Regions from separate parts of the Pseudomonas sp. NPDC099000 genome, predicted to be linked through region 1. Evidence: riboswitches for the same ligand, from Rfam matches in the RefSeq annotation. Region 1 holds a riboswitch; the other holds the start of a gene.
The links. A riboswitch is a leader RNA that binds a small molecule or an ion and turns the genes downstream of it on or off. The one in region 1 is predicted to bind cobalamin.

Region 2: linked by a shared signal. The riboswitch ahead of ACIQV9_RS03510 (CbtB-domain containing protein) and the one ahead of cobO (cob(I)yrinic acid a,c-diamide adenosyltransferase) in region 1 are both predicted to bind cobalamin.

What each region holds. Positions count from the first base shown of each region.
Region 1 covers NZ_JBIWAF010000006.1:260,227-263,429, reverse strand. The annotation lists gene ACIQV9_RS10905 (PQQ-dependent sugar dehydrogenase) at 1-708, opposite strand, end outside; gene ACIQV9_RS10900 (hypothetical protein) at 776-1,360, opposite strand; cobalamin riboswitch at 1,518-1,753, shown strand; gene cobO (cob(I)yrinic acid a,c-diamide adenosyltransferase) at 1,834-2,445, shown strand; gene ACIQV9_RS10890 (cobyrinate a,c-diamide synthase) at 2,456-3,203, shown strand, end outside.
Region 2 covers NZ_JBIWAF010000002.1:279,115-282,317, reverse strand. The annotation lists gene cobM (precorrin-4 C(11)-methyltransferase) at 1-174, opposite strand, end outside; gene ACIQV9_RS03520 (cobalamin biosynthesis protein) at 272-685, opposite strand; gene ACIQV9_RS03515 (CbtA family protein) at 682-1,386, opposite strand; gene ACIQV9_RS03510 (CbtB-domain containing protein) at 1,398-1,589, opposite strand; cobalamin riboswitch at 1,708-1,936, opposite strand; cobalamin riboswitch at 2,114-2,330, shown strand; gene cobW (cobalamin biosynthesis protein CobW) at 2,428-3,203, shown strand, end outside.

The sequences.
Region 1 (3,203 bases):
TTCCTCCTGGTCCAGGCCATTTTCGCCGACATTGCTGTTGGAGCCGACCGTGACGTACAGCTTGCTCCCGTCCTTGCTGGCGATGACGTTTTTGGTCCAGTGGTGATTCAGCGTGCCGCCGGGCAGGTCGACCACCTTGATTGGCTGCGACTTGATCGCGGTGTCGCCATTTTCATAGTGAAAGCGCAGCAGACGGTCGGTGTCGGCGACGTACAGGTCATTGCCGACGAGGGTCATGCCGAAGGGCGAATTGAGGTTTTCCAGAAACACCGTGCGGGTTTCGGCGATGCCGTCGTGGTCCTTGTCCCGCAGCAGCGTGATGCGATTCGGGCTGGGGACGCCGGCGCCGGCACGGCCCATGACTTTCTTCATGACCCAGCCTTTAACGCCTTTGCCGTCATCGGGTTTCGGTGGCGCGTTGGTTTCCGCCACCAGCACATCGCCGTTGGGCAGCACGTAGAGCCAGCGCGGGTGATCGAGCCCTTCGGCAAATGCCGCCACCTGAGTGCCCGCCGCGGCGGTGGGTTTCGCACCGTCCGGCCAGCCGATCGCCGGGGCGATATTCACCGTCGGGATCAGGGTCTTGTTCGGTTCGGGCAGCTTGGGTGACGGGCCGGTGCCGTCGGAGACTTGCAAGCTGGAGGTTTCACCGCAAGCGGCGAGCCCTCCGGCGAGCGCGATGACGAGAACGAGCTGGGGCTTACGCATGCTGGACTTCCCTATGAATGCATTGACTTAATCATAGAGAAGCTTAGACGCGCGATGGTTCAAACGGTCAGCCGCGGGCTTCCTTTAGCAGGACCGCGATGCCGGGGTGATAGTTGCCGGCTTCGTTGCGCAACTTGCGGTAGGCGTATGGGAAATACCAGGCCACGGCGCAGCTGTGTTCCTTTTGCAGGTCGTCGACCATGTCCTGGAGTTCTTCCGGTGTCGCGCTCTGCTGGGCTTTTTGTGGTGCAACGAACAAGCAGCCGAGTTTCAGGTCGCTGGAATAGCTGATGCGTTTGGCGTCGCCGGTGATGTCCTGCAGCGCCTGGGTCAGGTTCAGGCTATTGACCCGCGGCCAGCGTTGAGTGGCCTGGAGGTAGGCGCGTTCTTCAGCGGTGGCGATAAACAGGTCGGCGCGGCTGTTGCGTTCACCTTCTTCGTTCTGCTTGCGCGTCGGTGTTTGTTGCAGCGTGACCATTTCCGCCATCCAGGCTGCGGCGGAGAGCAGGCCAAGGTTGGCTTTTTCGTCGTACCAATAAGGCGTGTCGTTATCGCCGCGCACCGCATTGTAGCGGTCGATACAGTCAAACCAGCGTTCCAGCACCGGTCGCAGGAATTCCAGCTTCGGATTGCTGATGATCATGCCTTGCATGTTGCTCACCCTTGTAATTGTGATGTTGGGTTTGTGGCGCTTTGATATCACTGCTGACAGTGTGGTGCAAGTTGGGAGGGTCAGTAAATTGACCGGCGGCAGTATATCGCCCGCCCGGGCTTTGTCTTCAATTGACGCTCCACCCCCAACCCTCTAACCTTCGCGGCTTGTTTCAGGTGCTCTGTGGCGATGGCCGACAGAGTGAAACAGGGAAGCCGGTGAGTGACTATCTTCACGCGACGAAACGTCACGATCCCGGCGCTGCCCCCGCAACGGTAAATGAGTGAAAGCTGCGCCTTGAGCCACTGTGTCGACTGTCGACATGGGAAGGCGCGCAGTCAGGCCTTGCGCCGCTCATGAGCCCGGAGACCGGCCTGATTCATCCAACGGCATCACGGTGGGCGATGCCAGGCTTCTTGCCGTCTATTCTTGTGCCTGCCCGCCGTTATCCAGCCTCAACGGAGAGCTCCCCCATGACTGATACCCCCGATCGTGACGAACGCCATTTGGCGCGCATGCAACGCAAAAAAGCCGTGATCGACGAACGCATCGCCAACTCGCCGAATGAGTGCGGCCTGCTGCTGGTGCTGACCGGCAACGGCAAAGGCAAGAGCAGCTCGGCCTTTGGCATGCTCGCCCGGTCCATGGGCCACGGCATGCAGTGCGGCGTGGTGCAGTTCATCAAGGGGCGCAACAGCACCGGCGAAGAGCTGTTCTTCCGGCGCTTCCCGGAGCAGGTGCGTTTTCATGTGATGGGCGAGGGCTTCACCTGGGAAACCCAGGACCGCCAGCGCGACATCGCCGCCGCCGAAGCCGCGTGGGCGGTGTCCCAGGAACTGCTGCGTGACCCGTCGATCGGTCTGGTGGTGCTGGATGAGTTGAACATCGCCCTCAAGCACGGCTACCTCGATCTGGATCAGGTTCTCAGTGATTTGCAGGCGCGTCCGCCGATGCAACATGTGGTGGTCACCGGTCGCGGTGCCAAGCCGGAAATGATTGAACTGGCCGACACGGTCACCGAAATGGGCGTGATCAAGCACGCGTTCCAGGCCGGGATCAAAGCGCAAAAAGGCGTCGAATTGTGAGCTGCACTTTATGAATAGCCATCGTCAATGCCCGGCGGTATTGATTGCCGCGCCGGCCTCCGGTCAGGGCAAGACCACCGTCACTGCCGCGCTGGCCCGTTTGCACCGCAATCAGGGGCGCAAGGTCCGCGTGTTCAAATGCGGCCCGGACTTTCTCGACCCGATGATTCTCGAGCGCGCCAGCGGTGCGCCGGTGTATCAACTGGACATGTGGATGGTCGGCGAGCAGGAAAGTCGTCGTCTGTTGTGGGAAGCCGCCGGTGAGGCCGACCTGATCCTCATCGAAGGCGTCATGGGCCTGTTCGACGGCACGCCGTCCAGCGCCGACCTGGCGCGGCACTTCGGTGTGCCGGTGCTCGGCGTGATCGACGGCACGGCGATGGCGCAGACCTTTGGTGCGCTGGCGCTGGGGTTGGCGAAATATCAGCCGGACTTGCCGTTTGCCGGTGTGCTGGCCAACCGAGTGGGCACGCTGCGTCATGCGCAATTGCTCGAAGGCAGCCTGACTGAAGGCTTGCGCTGGTACGGCGCCTTGTCGCGGGAGATCGGGATCGAATTGCCGAGTCGGCATCTGGGTCTGGTCCAGGCCAGCGAGTTGAATGATCTTGATCTGCGCCTCGATGCGGCAGCCGAATCGCTGGCCAGCAGTTGCGATGTGGCGTTGCCGCCCGCCGTGGAATTCGCCGGGCCCGATGTGATTGCCGCCGAGCCTTTGCTTAAAGGCATCCGAATCGCCGTGGCCCGTGATGAAGCGTTTG
Region 2 (3,203 bases), on a different contig from region 1:
CAGGTGCAATTCGGCGCTGTTGACCACCTGTTCGGCACAATGGCCATCGAGCACGGCGGCGGGCACCAGGGAACCTGCGTAGATGATTACCGGGCAACTGCGAATCAGCCGTTGGCCTTTGACGGTGATCAGTTCCGGGTCGCCGGGACCTGCGCCAATGAAGTAGACGGTCATCGTCCGTTCCTTTGAATAAAGAGTCTGTTAGAAAAAGGGCTGGGCAAGGCTTCAGATGAAGATTGCTCATGATCGAAGGCGGGGATTATCGAGGATCTTACGCAACGCAGGCCAATGCCAGGGTGGCCTGGGCATATTTTTGTCGCGAAATCAGCAGTTTTGCCGGTGCCTTGGCCAAGTGTTCGGCCAGGGCCAGGGCGGCACTTTCCGCGACGCCGTAGCAGCCGGTGCGTTCGAACGCGATGTCCGAATGATGGCTGAGTTGCGGTTTGTAGCCTTTCAATTGCTCACTGCTGAAATACATCAGTGGCAAGCCGAGTTGTTCGGCGAGTTCGATCAGGCCAGGTTCATCACGCTTCAGGTCGATACTGGCCAAGGCCTGGATCTGGTGAAGTTCGATTTGATTAGCCTGCAATGCCTGATCGATCAACGCCCGCAGCGTGCTGGCGGGGCAGCCGCGCTGGCAGCCCAGGCCGACGACTAGAGTCGGCGCTGTGCGGGAATCCTTCATGCGTCGTATTGGCCATCGCTTTTGCGGCGGAACAACCAGGCGCTGATCAGGCCCAGGGCCAGCCAGAACGCGACGTTGGTCAGCTGCGACGCGATTTTGAACTGCGCTTCCAGCGCTTGCGGAGCGAGCATCGAGTGCACTTCCGGTTGCGGCGCGCCGATCACGTGCGGAACGGCGAGAATCGCCACGCCGAGGATCTTCATCAGCCAGTGACGGCTGAACACGATCAAGGCGATGCCGACAGCCGTGGAGGCGGCCGTGCCAATCCACCAGAGTTGCCGTTGGGCCAGATCGGCCGCGGCAGTGCCCGGCAGTTCAGGCGGCAGGCCGAGGGTCGGCGCCAGCACGAAGGTCGCGTAGCCGGCCAGGCCCCAGAGCAAGCCCTGAGAGGTTTTGGTCGGTGCACGCAAGGTGTAGAGACCGGCGAGCATCAGGGCGAAACCGACGGCTACCACCAGGTTGCCACCCGTGGTCGACAGCACGCGCTGCCAGCCGTCTTCCGGTTCCCAGGCTTCGGCGTCGTGAGTGTGAGCGGCGACACCGGCGGCGTGTTCGTGAACTTCAGCAGCGACCGGCTCGGATTTTTCGTAGGTTTCGGCCTGCAGAATCAGCGGCGAGACCCAGAAACTTTGCAGCAGGGTCAGCAACAGGGCGGCCAGCAAACCGCTGAAACCTGCGGTTTGCGCGATACGCTTGATCATGTCGGCAGGTCTCAATGGCACGGGAAGGCGGAGCTGTGACGGGTATCGTGCGCGGCATTGTGCACCGCTTCGATGTGCGAGAAACCGGCGAAATAGACGAGGCACGCGCCAAGAATCGACGCACACACGGCGGCGGTCAGGCGTTGGCTCAGGGTTGTGGTGGTGCTGGCGGTGCTGTGGCCGGTACTGCTGATGATCGACATGGCGCTTCCCTCTGGTCTGTCAGCGGGTGAATAGAGCGCATGGAAGACCCCTGCGAGTCGGGCGCGCAGAGGTTCAAACAGCGCCCGCCCACCGCGGGTTTGTTATTCAGTGACGTAAGGGTCACTTTGTGTTGCGGGCCGGTCTCCGGGCTCACGAGGGGCGCTGGCTTTCGCCTGAACCTGCAAGCATCACCTTCCCATGCCGAACTGCTGGCACAGTGGATCTGACGCTTCGCTCGCTTACCGTTGCGGGGGCAGCACCGGACTGACATGGCTTTGAGTAAAGCACATGATTCACCGGTTTCCCGTTTCACCCTGTGAAGGGCACCCGTAACAAGGCGTGTAGGAGAGCATGGGCGGGGGTTTGGCGTCAATTGGCATGGGTTCTCATCTCGATACCGAGGCGAATTCTTCGCGGGCAAGCCTCGCTCCTACAAAAGCACCGCCGTCCCGTAGGAGCGAGGCTTGCCCGCGAAGGGGCCGGTGAGGGCACCACAAGACATTGACCCGCCCCCACACGATGCGTAGCCTTGCGCTTTCGAGGTTCTTCGGCGTCTGCCGAAGCTAAGAAGGGAACGCGGTCGATGCCGCGGCTGCCCCCGCAACTGTGAACGGTGATGTTCGCTGCCACGCCACTGCAAACCCTGTCCAGCGGGTTCGCGGGAAGGCGCAGTGAATGCCAGGTCCATCAAGACCGGCACACCGTCAGCCAGGAGACCTGCCTCGACACAGATTCTCACTACAACCGGGCGGGGTGATCCGGTGGCGAACTCTTCCGCGCGCGTCCGTCGCTGCGATTGTCGTCCCGTATGCCCGCCACCTTGCCAAAGGGCATCCGATGAAAACACTGGCCAAACTTCCCGTCACCATCGTTACCGGCTTCCTCGGCTCGGGTAAAACCACCTTGCTGCGGCACATGCTCGACAACGCTCAGGGCCGTCGCATTGCGGTGATCGTCAACGAGTTCGGCGAGCTGGGCATCGACGGCGAAATCCTCAAGCAGTGCTCCATCGGTTGCACCGAAGAAGAAGCCAACGGCCGCGTCTACGAACTGGCCAACGGCTGCCTGTGCTGCACCGTCCAGGAAGAATTCTTCCCGGTGATGCGCGAACTCGTCGCCCGTCGCGGCGACCTTGATCACATCCTGATCGAAACCTCCGGTCTGGCCCTGCCAAAGCCGTTGGTTCAAGCCTTCCAGTGGCCGGAAATCCGCAGCGCCTGCACCGTTGACGCGGTCATCACCGTGGTCGACAGCCCGGCCGTTGCCGCCGGCACCTTCGCGGCTTTCCCGGACCAGGTCGATGCCCAGCGCAAACTCGACCCGAACCTGGACCACGAGTCGCCGCTGCACGAACTGTTCGCCGACCAACTGGCCAGCGCCGACCTGGTGATCCTCAACAAGGCCGACCTGATCAGCCCTGAAGACCTGGCCCGCGTGCGCCTGGAAGTCGCCGAAGAACTGCCGCCCGCCGTCAAAGTCATCGAAGCCAGCAGCGGCCGCGTGCCACTGGACGTGCTGATCGGTCTCGGCGCCGGTTCTGAAGAACACATCGACAGCCGTCACAGCCATCACGATCACCACCATGAAGGTGAAGACGATCACGACCACGACGC